DNA from 3 places in the Bradyrhizobium sp. CIAT3101 genome. Region 3 is predicted to be linked to each of the others. Evidence: riboswitches for the same ligand, from Rfam matches in the RefSeq annotation. Region 3 holds a riboswitch; each other region holds the start of a gene.
What was found. Region 3 has a riboswitch for cobalamin ahead of metE (5-methyltetrahydropteroyltriglutamate--homocysteine S-methyltransferase). Riboswitches for the same ligand answer to the same signal wherever they lie in the genome.
Positions count from the first base shown of each region.

Region 1: linked by a shared signal. The riboswitch ahead of QA645_RS28610 (TonB-dependent receptor) and the one ahead of metE (5-methyltetrahydropteroyltriglutamate--homocysteine S-methyltransferase) in region 3 are both predicted to bind cobalamin.
Region 2: linked by a shared signal. The riboswitch ahead of QA645_RS28690 (DUF1636 domain-containing protein) and the one ahead of metE (5-methyltetrahydropteroyltriglutamate--homocysteine S-methyltransferase) in region 3 are both predicted to bind cobalamin.

Region 1 covers NZ_CP121634.1:6,037,130-6,042,387, forward strand. Annotated here, with positions in the region: gene QA645_RS28605 (PepSY domain-containing protein) at 1-64, opposite strand, end outside; gene QA645_RS28610 (TonB-dependent receptor) at 77-2,434, opposite strand; cobalamin riboswitch at 2,551-2,753, opposite strand; gene QA645_RS28615 (histidine phosphatase family protein) at 2,826-3,398, shown strand; gene cobT (nicotinate-nucleotide--dimethylbenzimidazole phosphoribosyltransferase) at 3,395-4,447, opposite strand; gene cobF (precorrin-6A synthase (deacetylating)) at 4,458-5,207, opposite strand; gene cobA (uroporphyrinogen-III C-methyltransferase) at 5,204-5,258, opposite strand, start outside.
Region 2 covers NZ_CP121634.1:6,052,349-6,057,606, forward strand. Annotated here, with positions in the region: gene cobN (cobaltochelatase subunit CobN) at 1-1,568, opposite strand, end outside; gene cobW (cobalamin biosynthesis protein CobW) at 1,568-2,602, opposite strand; gene QA645_RS28690 (DUF1636 domain-containing protein) at 2,599-2,973, opposite strand; cobalamin riboswitch at 3,069-3,289, opposite strand; gene cobO (cob(I)yrinic acid a,c-diamide adenosyltransferase) at 3,330-3,965, shown strand; gene QA645_RS28700 (cobyric acid synthase) at 3,989-5,258, shown strand, end outside.
Region 3 covers NZ_CP121634.1:8,260,950-8,266,207, reverse strand. Annotated here, with positions in the region: gene QA645_RS38610 (LysR substrate-binding domain-containing protein) at 1-182, opposite strand, end outside; gene metE (5-methyltetrahydropteroyltriglutamate--homocysteine S-methyltransferase) at 766-3,093, opposite strand; cobalamin riboswitch at 3,171-3,396, opposite strand; gene QA645_RS38600 (TauD/TfdA family dioxygenase) at 4,174-5,103, shown strand.

The DNA.
Region 1 (5,258 bases), 2.2 Mb from region 3:
TCGCGAACAGGAGGCAGAACGCGATCCCGAGCCAGCGGTGCAACAGGACGATCGCGCCCATCATGTGGTCAGCGCCCTACCATTTGAACGCCGCGGAGATTTCGTAGGTCCGCGGTGCGCCCAGCAGGATCTGGTCGGGATAAAACGGGTCGCCCCAGATTGCGTAGCGCTTGTCGGTGAAGTTGCGCACCCGGAAAGTCAGGCGGGCCTGGTCGACGGCGTTGAACACGGTCTTCGGGATATCGACGAAGGCGTAGACATCGCCGACGGTGTAGGCATTCATGGTTACGGTGTTGGCGTCGGTGTTGTAGCGGTCGCCGACATGGCGGCCGGTGATGCCGACCTCCACCGGCCACGGCGTGAAGAAGCGCCAGGACGCACCGGCATTGGCGACGATGCGCGGCACGTTCGGCGGCGTGTTGCCCGAGAACGAGCCGCCGGCGAAATCATAGTCGGCATAGCGCGCATCGACATAGGCGATGTTGCCCCAGAGCCGCAGAGACTCGATCGGACGGATCGCCCCGGCAAGCTCGACACCTTTCGATTCCTGCCGTCCCGCGATGTTGAGCGTCTGGCCGCCGGCTGCCGCGTAGACGTTCTTGCGCACGATGTCGTAGGCCGAGAACGACCACTCCGCCCTGTTGTCCCACAACACGTGCTTGACGCCGGTCTCATAGGTGCGCGCGGTCGTGAGATCCAGGTTCTGGGTGGGCAAGAGCAGGAAGATGTTGTTGGCCGAGATGTCGGCGCCGGTGGCGTACTGACTGAAGAAGGTCAGGCCGGGCACGGCCTCCCAGGTGTAGCCGATGCGGCCGGTGACGGGCGCCCATGATTTCGAGAACGGAAAGCCTGCATTCTCCAGACCGAACTGGTCGGTCGAGTTGCGATCGAGCCCGATATGTTCGACGCGCAGGCCGCCGATCAACGAGAAGGTCCGCGTCAACTTCAGCCGGTCCTCGAACGACAGCGCCTCGTTGTCGATACGCGCGGTCTGCTGCTTGGTCAGGAGCGTGCCGTAGAAGCCGCGATCGGGATCGACCAGCGAGACGAAATCATTCGGAAAAGTTGCGGAACCCGGCCTGACGAAGTCGAGATAGCTCGACGACAGCGTCGTGACCATGCGATTGTCGAAGCCCGCGATATTGGCGTCCCAGACCAGGTCGGTGATGTTACCGACAAGGCGCTGGCTGTGCGCAACATAGAAGCGCTCGCGATAAACCTGGTTTTTTGTGGAATCAAACGCCTCGACCTCGTTATTGAACCAGCTGCGCTCGGCGCCGTAACCATAGGCCTGGCTCTTCAGCGTCAGGTCAGGCGCCAGTTTCAACTCAAAGCCGCCACGCAGCCAGACCTCTTGCGCTACGTTGCGGTTATCGAGGACGTTGTAGTTGGTGTTGAAGGTGCGATCGTCGATCGTAATTGCACCGAGGTTCGATTTAGTGAAATCCGACACATAGGTGCCGGAGACGATTCCTGCCGTGGCGTGCGAGCCGCTGAAGGCGACCGGCACCAGCGGCGCGCCCCAATAGGCTTTTGAGCGGTCCTCGCGGTACTCGATCGCACCCCACACCTTAAGGCTGTCGGAGATCCGGTAGTTGAGCTGGCCGGAGACGTCGAGCGTCTTGGTGTTGGTGTCGTCGGCAAAGCCGTTGAGCGAGGAGCGGCTGATGTCGAAGCGATAGTCCAGCCCCTGGACGTTGGTGCTGCCACCGGAGCCGTAATGCGCGCGGAACGAGTTCAGGGAGTCATAGGAGAAGTCGGCTTCGTTCTGGATCGCACCCGTGTGCGGCTGCTTGGTGACGAAGTTGATGGCGCCGCCGGCGGCACCCTCGCCCGAGATCAGCGAGGCCGGGCCTTTCAAAAATTCGACGGCTTCGAGATTGGCCGTATCCATGACCCGCGAGGTCATGTTCTGCGGGCCGATCTTGATGCCGTTGTAGAGCGTGTTGATTTGGCTGTTGGTGAAGCCGCGCATCGAGAAGGCCGACGGCTCGGACGGATTGTCGCCGGCGGTGACGCCAACCGCGCCCTGGGCGACGTCGGAGACGGTGCGGTAGCCCTGCTCGCGGATGGTTTCGGCCGAGATCACCTCGACGGTCGCGGGGGTCTCGCGCACGGTCAGGCCGAGACGCGAGGCGCTCTCGGCGACCGCATTGCTGTTGAGCGGTGTCGGCACTGTGGCGTTCGGCACGACCGGCTTTGGCGCGGCCGCTGCCGCGGCGGGCCTGCGTGCGGCCGTGCGGCGTGCGCTTGCCGCGTCCCGGCCGCCCGGCTTGGCCTGCTGACGGGATTGCGGCGGCGAGACCTCCACCGCAGGCAGGGGCTCGCGAGCCTGCTGCGCCAAGGCAGCTGACATGTCGGTGGCGGCAAAAGATGTGAGAGCGGCGGACGCCAGCAGGAAACGGCGTGATCGTACAATACGGATGGAAGACACGGTCTTGGACCTCGGTGTGACGTCAGTGGCACGTCACCGCGAACCAAGGTCCCATCTTCCGGCTGGTAAGCCCTCCGATGAAGCCGAATGTCTGTACTCCCCGACCGACATCTTCGCGTGTGACCACGGCTGACGGCAGGTCTCCTGGCTCGCGGGTCGTGACCGCTTCGTCGCCTTCCCGGGACCGAGGACCCAGTGGCTTGTGACGAAGGATTCACCGCTTACAGTTGCGGGGGCAGCTGCGGCATTGGGGACCATGTCCCCGCACCGCATTCCCTTTTCATCCCCTCTCGGGGAAACCGTCAAAGTCATCTAGGGTTACGATCAAGACAGAGTCAATGTACAAGCTGCGGCGTTATTGCCACAGCGACCAACTTCTTTGGAGATAAGCATGGAAGGCGAGACCTTCCTCTGGCTGATCCGGCATGCGCCGGTCGAGGGCGTCAAGGGGACGATCCACGCCGCCGACGCGCCCGCAGATCTCGGCGATCGCGTGCAGCTCGAGAAGCTACGACGGTGCTTGCCACGGGATGCGGCGAGCTATGCGAGCCCTTCGCGACGCACGGCCGAGACGGCGCGCGCGCTGGGGCTCGAGCCTGACCTGCTGCCCGAATTCAGCGAGCAGGATTTCGGCGACTGGACCGGCCGGCGCCATGACGAGCTCGCAGCGAACGGCGGCGAGGCCTATGCGCAATTCTGGAGCGATCCGGCGTGCGGGCGGCCGCCCGGCGGCGAGAGCTTTGAAGAACAAGTCGCGCGCGTGCGGTTGGGCCTTGCGCGGATCGTCGCTCGTCAGGCAGCGCTGATCGTGCATTCCGGCACCATCCGCGCCGCGTTGTGCATCGCGCTGGATCTGACGCCGCACGCGGCCTTGCGCTTCGTCGTCGATCCGCTGTCGCTGACCCGGATCGACCGGCTCGCGACCGGCTGGCGCGTCGTCTCGGTCAATCAGCGCGTGGCCTAGGACGGCCGGTCCGGGACGTTGGCCTGTGCGAACGTCGCCATGTCGTTGTGAAGGCTACAGGCCGAGCGCACCAGCGGCAGCGCGATCGCAGCGCCCGATCCCTCGCCAAGCCTGAGATCGAGGCTGATCAGCGGCTGCACGTTCAGCGCGCGCAGCACCAGCCGGTGCCCCTGCTCCGCCGATTGATGCGACGGCAGCAGGAACGGTTGGCACGACGGATTGAGCCGCACCGCCGCGAGCGCCGCGACCGACACGATAAAACCATCGATCAGCACGGGAATGCGCGCCTGCGCAGCCGCTATGATCGCGCCCGAGATCGCCGCGATCTCGAGGCCACCGACGGCGCACAGGATCTTCTCGGGCGCCGCACCCGTAACGCCATGACGCGCGATCGCCCCATCGATCACCCGCGCTTTGTGCGCACGGCCCGCCGCATCCACGCCGGTGCCGTGGCCCGCAATTTCCTCGGCAGCGACGCCGAGCAGGCTCGCGGCGATCGCCGCCGAGGTCGTGGTGTTGCCGATACCCATCTCGCCGAAGATCAGGAGATCGGGCTGATCGGCCTTCGCCCGCACCACTGCGCGCTGTCCCGCCTCGAAGGCGAACGCCAGCTCCGCCGGCGTGAGCGCAGCTTCGACGCTGAAATCGCGCGTGCCAGGGCGTGGCTTGTCGGTGACGATATCAGGCATCGCCTCTTGTGCCAGCGTTCCGGCGTCGACCACTTCGAGGCTCGAACCGAGCTCGCGCGCCAGCACCGAGATCGCGGCGCCGCCCGAAGCAAAATTCGCCATCATCGCGATGGTGACGGCCTGCGGATAGGCCGACACGCCCTGCGAGACGATGCCGTGATCGCCGGCAAAGATGATGATCGGCACGCGCGCGGCGCGAGGGCGTTCAGTCGCCTGCAAGCCGGCAAGCTCGATCGCAAGCTGCTCGAGCCGCCCAAGCGCGCCGGTCGGCTTTGTCAGTTGTGTCTGTCGCGCGATCGCCGCATCGCGATGCGCAACGGAGATCTCGGGGCATTTCCGGGTGACCCATTCAGGGAGCATGCTGCCTCGCTTACGGCCTGCGCTTGAGAATGTAACTGTCCATGATCCAGCCATGCCGCTCGCGCGCCTCGTGTCGTGCGGCAACGATGCGCGGGCCGACCTCGGTGAGCCGGCCGGACATGATGATCTGATCGGCCATGCCGAGATAGGCGCCCCACCAGATGTGAAGTCCGGCCGGATCGAGCGACTGGAACGCCGTGCCGCCGTCGAGCATCACGACGACCGTATCGACGCCCACTGGCCAGCCGCCTTCACGCAAGCGGCGTCCCGTCGTGACCAGAAACGGCTCGCCGATGTCGTTGAGCGGCAGCGCATGCGCCGCGCACAGCGTCTGGATCGAGGTGATGCCGGGCACGACCTCGATTTCTGGCAACGGATTGAGCCGCCGCGCGATGCGCAGCGAGGAATCGTACAGCGAGGGATCGCCCCAGATCAGCAGCGCGACCTTGCCGTCACCACCGAGATGATCAACGATCGACCGCGACCAGGTCGCCGCGACCGCGTCATGCCAATCGTCCACGCCCTTGCGGTAGTCGGCCTCACCGGCATCGCGCACGGGCAGATCGAACTCGGCGATGCGCGTGGTGCCGTTGGCGAGTACATCCGCGCAGATGGTCCGCCTGAGATCGGCGAGATCGGATTTTGCCGTCCCCTTGCGTGGGATCAGGACAAGATCGGCGGCGTTGATCGCGCCAATCGCAGCGCGCGTGAGCTGCCCGGGATCGCCGCAGCCGATGCCGATCAGGGAGAGCGTCATCATGACGATCCGTCCTCCGCCAGCGCGCCGAACATGATTACGGCCGCCGTGGAA
Region 2 (5,258 bases), 2.2 Mb from region 3:
GCATCACACCCCTGCCCGCGGAGCCAAAGATAGAACGCGACATAGGCATGACGCGGCGTGCGGGCGAGATCGTGGTAGTCGGAATCGCGTGTCGTCGCATCGCCGCGCTCGGCTTGGACCGCGAAGATCGATTGGCCGCAGGCAATCGCGGCGAAGTGGAATGCGCCATCGCGGCAGCTCGGATCGCTCTCCGGCGCGCCCCACGCTTGCGCGAGATCGTCCTGCAGGCCCTGAGGAAGACGCGCGAGCATCGCGCGGTACGCGGCGACGCTCCAGCTCAGATGCTGGTTCAGCAACGTCTCGCCCAGCGCACGGACCGGCGCGACATCGAAGCCGGCCTCAGCGAGATCGGCCACCATCGCCTCGACCGAGGCAAGCGCGTCGAGACCGACCGCATGCGCGATCTGGTGCGGACGTCCGGGATAGTTCGAGAGCACAATGGCCAGCCGCTTCTCGGCGGCCGGTGTCTCCGCAAGCCGCCGCCAGGCCGCAACGCGGGCGGCGATGGCATTCACGCGCTCCTCGTCCGGCTGATGCGCCAGATGCGAGAACTGCAGATCCGGATCGCGCGCGGCAGCCGATTTGAAACTCACCACGCCCGCGAACAGCCGGCCGTCGACCTCGGGCAGAACCACATGCATCGCGAGGTCACCGGGCGACAGGCCGCGCAGCGACTCCGCCCAATCCTCACGGCGCGCCGATGAGAGCGCGACCTGGAACACCGGACATGACGCGGCATCGAACGGCGTCGTGCCGTCGTCGCCCATCGCCGAGAACGCCGTCGCATTGACGATCGCAGCCGGAGGATTCTTGGCGAGATGGTCCCGCAACCAATCTGCGACGCCCGCAGCCTTCAGCGAGGTCACGAACACGCCGTGCGCGTCAAAGCCCTTCTCGCGCAGAGCAGCGATCAGTGCATCGACCGGGCCGGTGTCCGCGGCGGTGAGATAGGAGCGATAGAACGTCACCAGCGCGCGCGGCTTTCCTTCGCCCGTCAACGGCGCGGCGATCACGCCACGTGCGGGATCGTAGAAACCCATCTCGGGCACGTTCATCTCGCCGACGACGGGCCCGGCATAGAGACCCGAGGCCAGCGCGAGCTGCGCGATCGCGGCTTGCGCCGCAACGGGACCACCGGTGTCGCAGAGCACTTTCAGCCGGCGCAGCGTCGAGACCGGCAAGGTGGAGTACGCATCGAGCCGCGTGTCGTCGCGACCATCGGCCGGCAGCACGGCGAGCACGATGTTGCGATCTCTTGCCAGCTGCTGGAGCGCCGCGAGGCCATAGGGCCAATAGGACTCACCGCCGATCAGCCGCACCAGAATGCCGCGCGCCTGCGACAGCGTGCGCTCGACATAGGTATCGACCGAGAGGGGATGACGGAGCTCCGCGAGGTTCGCCAGGCGCAGCGACGGCAGGCTGTTGCGGCCGCGCCGCCAGCCGGCCGCAAACGCCGCCAGATCGGAATCCGAGTACGAGAGCACCACGAGATCGGCCGGGTCCTGGCCGATGTCCCTTGGCGTCGCGGTCTCTTCCAGACCGCGGCTCTCGCGGAAGACGACGTGCATCAGACTCCCAATCCCGCCTTGATCGCGGCCTCATCGATATCGCCGTGCTCGCCGATCACGACGAGCTTCGATTGCCTGCCGCCCGCGCCCCAGGGCTTGTCGAACTGGTGGCGCACGCGCTCGCCGACCGCCTGCAGCAGCAGGCGCATCGGCTTGCCCGCCACTGCGATGTAGCCCTTGGCGCGCAGCACGTTCTGCTCGCGGGCCAGCTTCTGGACGGATGCGACCAGCGCATCGACGTCAGTCACTTCAGGCAGATCAATCACGACCGAAGCAAAATCGTCGTGCTCGTGCTCTTCCTCGCCGTCATGGTGCGAGGGGCGCGCGGCGAGATCGTTCTCGGCGGCGGCGCCGAGACCAAGAATGACGCGCGCGTCGATCGCGCCGTCGGTGATGGGCAGCATCGGCACGCGGCGCGGCATCTCGGCGGTAATCAGCGCCTTGGCGGCCTCGATGCCGGCGCTGCCGGCCAGATCGGCCTTGGTCAGCAGCACGATATCGGCACAGGCGATCTGGTCTTCGAACACCTCCGACAGCGGCGTCTCGTGATCGAGATTTTCGTCGGCCGCGCGCTGTGCTTCGACAGCAACCGGATCCGGCGCGAAGCGACCGGCGGCGACAGCCTCGGCATCGGCCAGTGCGATCACGCCGTCGACCGTGATCCGCGAGCGGATCTCCGGCCAGTCGAACGCCTTCAGCAGCGGCTTCGGCAGAGCCAGCCCCGAGGTCTCGATCAGGATGTGATCGGGCCTCACCGGCCGCGCCAGCAGCTTCTCCATGGTCGGAATGAAGTCGTCGGCGACGGTGCAGCAGATGCAGCCGTTTGCGAGCTCGACGATGTTCTCCTCCGGGCAGTTCGCATCGGCGCAGGACTTCAGGATCTCGCCGTCGACGCCCTCGCTGCCGAACTCGTTGACGAGCACCGCGAGCTTCTTGCCGTTGGGATTGCTGAGCAGATGCTGGATCAGCGTGGTCTTGCCAGAGCCGAGAAAACCGGTGACGACCGTCACAGGGACTTTTGCGAGCGAATTCATTCGGCGGCCTCCGGCAACACGGCAATGGGGGGAATGCGGGCAAGCGACTGCTTGCGAAAGATTTCCGGCCGACTGCGCCAGGGCACGAGGCCGTCGGGCGCGGCGGCATAGGCGACAGCGCCCGCGACCACGTCCTGCGCGTTGGCATCCGACAGCCGGCCATAGACATAGGACCAGCGGCCGGGCGCGCTCAGCGCGACCGAGCAGCCCTGGCTGCATGCAGACAGGCATTCGACGGGAACCACATTGACACCGTCGGGCACGCCGGCCTCGAGGATCGCACCATGCAGACGCTTGCCGGGCGTAACCTCGCCCTCGCCAAGCGTCTGGCCGGCGCGGCAGGTGATGCAGACATGCAGTGTGACGGTCATCGCCTCTTCCAGAAGTAACAGCGGGAGGCGAAGAGGCTCACGAACCTTCTCTGCGAAGGCCCGTTTCCCCGTCGCGGAACACCCCGTCCGCCGGTCCAAAAATCGTCCGCGCTGGCAGGTCTCCCGGCTTGCGGAGCAGGGTTTCCCCTTCGATCCCCGCCTTCCCGATCCGCAAGTAGGATCAGTGGCTTTGGGCATCTCTCCGGTCACGGTCGCGGGGGCGGCTGCAGTTTGGACCCAAATCTTGCCGATTCGGACCCTATCGCATTCCCTCTTCGCCTGTCATAGGACAGGAACCAACGCCGGGTCACCATTTGCCCCCGGCCGCCTCTTGTCAAGCCGAAGGACCCTGTCAGATGAAGCCTGAGCCGGACACCCAGACGGCCGAGGAAACCGACGCCAAGCACGCCGCGAAAATGGCGAGAATCAAGGTCGCCCGCGACAAGATCATGGCGACCAAGAGCGGCGAAAAGGGCCTCGTCATCGTCCACACCGGCGCCGGCAAGGGCAAGTCCTCCTCCGCGTTCGGCATGATCGTCCGTTGCGTCGCCCATGGCTTTCCCTGCGCGGTCGTGCAGTTCATCAAGGGCGCCTGGGACACTGGCGAGCGGCGCCTGCTGACCGGGCATTTCGGCGAGCTCTGCCAGTTCCACGCCATGGGCGAAGGCTTCACCTGGGAGACGCAGGACCGCGCCCGCGACATCGCGGCGGCGCGCGCCGGCTGGGAGAAGGCCAAGGAGCTGATCCTCGATGCCAATCTGCGCATGGTCGTGCTCGACGAGATCAACATCGCGCTGCGCTATGACTATCTCGACATCGCGGAGGTCGTCGACTTCCTGAAGACCTCGAAGCCGCCGATGACGCATGTCGTGCTCACCGGGCGCAACGCCAAGGACGAGCTGATCGAGATCGCCGATCTCGTCACCGAGATGACGCTGGTGAAACATCCGTTCCGCTCGGGCATCAAGGCGCAGGCCGGCGTCGAGTTCTGACGACGCCAAGCTCTGAAAAAACCATGGCACGCGCATTGATGATCCAGGGGGCCGGCTCGGACGTGGGCAAATCGCTCATCGTCGCCGGCCTCGCGCGCGCGTTCACGCGACGCGGCCTGCGCGTGCTCCCGTTCAAGCCGCAGAACATGTCGAACAATGCCGCCGTCACCGTCGATGGCGGCGAAATCGGCCGTGCGCAGGCGCTGCAGGCGCTCGCCGCAGGCGTCGAGCCGCACACCGACATGAACCCGGTGCTGCTGAAACCCGAGACCGATGTCGGCGCACAGGTCGTCGTGCATGGCAAGCGCATCGCGACCGCACGTGCGCGCGAATATGCGGCGATGAAGCCGTCACTCATGGGCGCGGTCCTGGAGAGTTTCGAGCGCCTGAAGGCGCGCGCCGATCTGGTGCTGGTCGAAGGCGCCGGCAGTCCGGCTGAAGTGAATCTGCGCAAGGCCGACATCGCCAATATGGGCTTTGCCCGCAAGGCGGACGTCCCCGTCGTGCTGGTCGGCGACATCGATCGCGGCGGCGTCATCGCGCAACTCGTCGGCATCAGGACGGTGATCGACCCCGATGATGCCGCGATGATCCAGGGGTTTGTCATCAACAAATTCCGTGGCGATCCCGCGCTGTTCGACGATGGCTACAAGCTGATCGCGCAGAAGACCGCATGGCGCGGCTTCGGCGTGCTGCCCTGGTTTCCGCGCGCCGGCGAGCTGCCGGCCGAGGATGCGCTCGGCCTGAGCGACGCGCGCAAGCCCGGACAATGCAAGATCGCCTGCCTCGCGCTGTCGCGGATCGCCAATTTCGACGACCTCGATCCGCTCAAGCTCGAGCCGGGCGTGGATCTCGTGATGGTGCGTCCGGGCGAAGCGATTCCCGGCGACGTCAGGCTCGTCATCATCCCCGGCTCAAAATCCACCCGCGGCGATCTTGCCTTCCTGCGCGCGCAGGGATGGGACATAGATCTGCTCGCGCATCACCGCAGGGGCGGCCACGTGCTCGGCCTCTGCGGCGGGTACCAGATGCTCGGACGCAGCGTCGCCGATCCTGATGGCATTGAAGGGCCCGCGGGCGACACGCCGGGCCTCGGCCTTCTGGATGTCCAGACGGTGATGAGCCCGCAGAAGACGCTGACGCGTGTCGCGGCCGTGCATGCGGCGACGGATCAGCCGATCCAGGCCTACGAAATCCACATCGGTCGCACCGACGGGACCGATCGCGCACGGCCATTCGCCAAACTGAACGGCGAGCCGGAAGGCGCGATCTCGCGCGATGGGCGCGTGCAAG
Region 3 (5,258 bases):
AGCCGCACGCCCGAGCTATGGCGAACGAACAGTCTCCTCCCGAACCAATCCTCAAGCAGGCGCATCTGATAACTTACCGCTCCGGTCGTTATGTTTAATCGCTCAGCCGCCTTTGAGAAGCTGGAAAACTCGCTAACCGCCTCAAACAGATGAAGGCTTTTCAGAATCGGTAACTTGCGCATCTGACTTATTTCTTTCTCGCCTCTAGCTGTGGTCGTTGTTGTTGCGCCATACACTCCGGTTTTCTTGCACCGACCGCCGCTATTGCTGACTGGCACCCCGGACCACTGAGACCTCTTTCGGTGCCGGCCTGTCACGCCGAACTGACCGGCCTGGCTGCCCGCCCCCCTTCGACGAAAGCTCGATTAAGGACCACAGGCCCTTCTGATCTTGCGGCCTCTGAAGCACGGTCGGCGTTGAGAAACGCCCGCTCAGCAGCGCGACATTGCTGCGCGACGGCTCCAGAAAGATAGAACGAACTTTGAGGTCGAATTAGCAATTCCTGGGCCAATGCCGCCCGGCTAAGCATACTGCATGACGAACGGGTAATTGGCAGGCCTGTGTTCGAACGCCCTCTATAAAGCGGTGCGAATTCCTCCGGCGGCGAAGATCCGGCCATCGCATATTGCCCACCGATCGGCTGGTTCGACAGTATCGCCTTGTTGGCGCCTGAACGAATTCAGCTGACCAAATTGTGACGTCGACATAATCTGGACTTTATCTGCTTCGATCAGCTCGTCGTTCGACCCCGCGAGCGCCCCCGCGTCAGGACGCCTTGCGCATTTCGCGGGCCGCCGCAACCATGTTGACGAGCGCCGGACGGACTTCGGTCCATTTGCGGGTCTTTAGGCCGCAATCCGGATTGATCCAGAGCTGCGAATCCGACAGTCGTTGGCGAGCTCGCGCGATGAGATCCGCCATCTCAGCAGCCTCGGGAACGCGAGGCGAGTGGATGTCGTAGACGCCAGGGCCGATGTCGTTTGGGTATTTGAAGGCAGTGAATGCGTCGAGCAGCTCCATCTTAGAACGGGACGTTTCGATCGAGATGACATCTGCGTCCATCGCGGCAATTGCATCGATGATGGCGTTGAACTCCGAATAGCACATGTGGGTATGGATCTGTGTCGCATCGGCAACACCGGAGGAACAGAGGCGGAAGCTCTCCACTGCCCAGTCGAGATAAGACTTCCAATCGGAGCGGCGGAGAGGCAAACCTTCGCGTAGTGCGGCCTCATCGATTTGGATCATGGTTGCGCCGGCTCTTTCCAGTTCGGCGACCTCATCACGGATGGCGAGCGCGATCTGACGGCAGGCCTCGCTCCGCGGAATATCGTCACGGACAAACGACCAATTTAGGATCGTCACCGGCCCCGTAAGCATGGCCTTCATCGGCTTTCTGGTTAGGGACTGCGCGTAGCGCCACCATTCGATGGTCATCGGCTTCGGCCGCGAGACATCGCCGAACAGAATCGGCGGACGAACGTAACGTGAGCCGTAAGATTGCACCCAGCCATGCTTTGTAAACACGAAGCCGGAAAGCTGTTCAGCGAAATACTGGACCATATCGTTGCGCTCGAACTCGCCGTGAACAAGAACGTCGAGCCCAATCTCCTCCTGCCAAAGGACGGCGCGAGCCGTTTCCTCTTTCAGGAATTGTTCATATTCCGCCTTTGTCAACTGTCCCTGGGCACGCGCGGAGCGGGCGTTGCGTACCTGCGCGGTCTGTGGGAACGAGCCGATTGTTGTCGTGGGAAACAGCGGCAGGCCGAAACGCTTGCGCTGAACCTCGGCACGGGTCGTAAAAGCGCTGTTGCGACGGCACATAGCCTCGTCAATCGCCGCCGCCCGCTGTGTGACAACCCTGTTATGGATCTTCGGTGATGCCCGGCGAGCCTTCGCTGCACGGTCTGATTCGGAAAGCGCGGCAATGGCGCTTCCGTCGCCTGCGAGTGCTTTCCCCAAGGCCGCGAGCTCGTCGATCTTCTGCACCGAGAAGGCAAGCCACCTCTTCACATCCGAATCGATATCGGTCTCGAGCTGAACGTCGATTGGGACATGCAAGAGCGAGCAAGACGGGGCGAGTTGCACGCGATCCTTGCCGAACTTTGCAATGAAAGGCTTGAGCCGCTCAACCAGTGCAAAGAGGTTCGAGCGCCACACGTTGCGGCCGTCGATGACGCCGAGCGAAACCACGAGGTCCGCGCGGGCGCTGATTTCAATTTGGCTCAATTGCTGGGGAGCGCGGACAAGATCCACGTGCAACCCGGCCACAGGCAGTCCCAGAGCGGTCGCCAGATTGTCGCCGATCGCTCCGAAATAAGTCGTAAGCATGATTTTGATGCCAGGGACCTCCTCAGCAAGACGTCCATAGGCACGCTGGACCGCACGCCGCGTCGTCTCGTCGAGATCAAGCACCAGATAGGGCTCATCAAGCTGGACCCACTCGGCTCCACGTTTCGCCAGTTCCTTGAGCACCTCGACATAGACGGGTACGAGGCTCTCGAGCAGCGAAATCGGATCAAATGTCGGATCGGCACTCTTGCCGAGCTTCAGGAAGGTGACCGGTCCGACCAAGACAGGACGCGTTTGATAGCCAAGGGCTTTCGCCTCCTCATATTCCTCGATCGGTTTGCGGGAGGAGAGCCTGAAGGTCTGTCCCTTATGGAATTCGGGCACCATGTAGTGGTAGTTGGTATCGAACCACTTAGTCATCTCCTGCGCAGCGGCGCCATGAGCTCGAGCTTGACCGCGGCTCGCGCCTTGTTCCTTATCTTGCGAGCCTCGTGCCATGGCGAAATAGGTCTGCAGCGAGACCGGCCCGCCGTCCCAGCCATACATCTCGGGAATGGCGCCAACCATGACGCTCGTATCGAGAACCTGGTCATAAAGCGAAAAGTCATTTGATGGGATGACACTGACGCCCAGCGACTTCTGACGTGCCCAATTGGCGACACGAAGACCCGCCGCTGCTTCAAGAAGCTGCGAGGTGCTGATCTTACCGGCCCAGTAGGCTTCGAGCGCCAGCTTGAGCTCACGGCGCGGTCCGATACGCGGCGTGCCGAGGGTTGCGACAGGAAGTGAGAGAAGAGACATAGCTTTAACCCCATTGTGTGTGGGGGCAAAGGCCATGGCGGAAACGCACTAGGCGTACCACCGGACACCCCGCCCGTGGACGAATATGTTGTCGGGGCAGGTCTCCTGGCTCGCGGGTCATCGCCTGCATCCCGCCTTCCCGAAGCTTCTGCTTCAGTGACACGTTTGGATGCGAGCTCGCCGCTTACAGTTGCGGGGGCAGCGCCGGCATTACTTCAATCCTGAGCGGATCAAGAGCGCACCGGCTTCCCTCTTAGCTCCAGATCGAGTGAGAGCTGGAGAACCTCGACGCCTCCGATTATCTGCAGAAGAAGCGATACGTCAACCCTGAGATCGTCTTTGCTGCGGCATCGGCAAGCCCGACGGTCTAACGATTGAGCCATCGAGGTCACCGAACAATCGTGATGTGAAGCTCTGCGCGCCTTTCCACCCGAACGAAGAGGTGGCCGTCACGCCGTCACGTGCGATCGCGCGCTATAAATGGTCCTAACCGCTTTCGGCCCCGCTATGCTGTTATTGGCTAGATGTATCGTGCAGCTCCTGGCCTTGAACGCCACCGCTGTGCGCGCAAATCGTACGGACCGTCAAAGGGACAGAATCTCGGACAGCACTCCCTGGCGCCTCGTCTCTGGGCTCGAGTCGAGAGGAAGTGAAGAGACTTCCCTCTCTTGTCACTTCGCCGTCACTACTGCGGTTTGCAGCATTTTGCGCAGCATCACGGATAGCTTCAAAGGGCCATGTGAACCGATCTCTGCGCCCCTCCCACCGCTTTTTCCATACGAATAGTTTTCTTGTTCCTTCAGCAGCGGACGAGACCTCAATCGCTTAAAGGACAAGGCGCTCTTGCATTGGTCAACTACCAGTTCTGGCAATTGAACGTACTGATAGACCACGTCAACTTTAGAGCCGCACTAAGCCTTAGCGGAGTCGCACCAACAAGTCCGAGGTTGCTTCAGGAGCGCAAGCTCCAACTCGGCGCTGTCACTAGGAATCTGACGCATTCCGCTATGCGGTCGGCAGTTGGCGTTCGACAGCTCTAGTCGAGTTTAGCGGAAACCGCCAAATTGGAGATTTGGAGCCATGACTTATACGGTCTTGTCGGATTGCGATGTTCCTCGCGGCGACATCGTCAAATGCGCTGCGCGCCTCGGCGCAGAAATCCGCAACGTCAAGCTATCGGGCGGTTTGCCGGAGCAGACGATCGGCTCGATCAATGAGTTACTATTGGAGCACAAGGTCATCTTCTTCCGAGACCAGGGACACCTCGACGATGCCGAGCAAGAGCGCTTTGCCCTTCGCTTCGGGAAGCTGGCACCTCATCCGACGCTCGGTGCGATCAAAGGTACGGCGTCAATCATCGAGCTTGATTCCGCCCGCGCCGGTAGCCGCGCCGACTTGTGGCACACCGACGGAACCTTCGTCGATGCCTACCCCAAAATTGCGGTACTACGAAGCCTAGTGATTCCACCATTCGGTGGCGATACGGTCTGGTCAAACACCGTGACGGCATATCTTGACCTAGCACCGCCGCTGCAGCGTCTTGCAGACAAGCTTTGGGCCGTTCACAGCAACGCCTTCGACTACGCAATATTGGCCCGCGTCAGCGAGCTCGACAAAAAGCATTTGGACGAAATCTTCACTAGAACGATCTATCAGACTGAGCATCCTGTCGTGCGCGTGCATCCCGAGACCGGCGAGCGCGCGCTAGTGCTTGGCGCTCTGGTGCAAAATTTCGTTGGTGTTCCGAAATACGACGGCCAGAAATTATTTGATCTATTTCAGTCTCATATCACGGCGCTCGAAAACACAGTGCGCTGGCGCTGGAAGGAAGGCGATGTAGCAATGTGGGACAATCGCGCCACGCAACATTATGCGGTGAACGACTACGGCGACCAGCATCGCGTCGTTCGTCGCGCAACCGTTGCCGGCGAAGTACCCGTCGGCATCGATGGAAAAAGCAGCGTAACACGCGTAAAGACGCCCAAGGAACCGGCCGCCGAGGTCGCCTAGCGGGTTCGCAAGATTGCTCGGGCTTTGCCCCCCCAGCAGACATGATGTTGTGCTGCGAGTACTCGGATTAAGACCGAGCAGCATCCATCCCTAGGGCGCCACATCGAGTTCAGCAGCTGCGTGGCGGCGGAGCCTATTCCCGGCGCTCGTCTTAC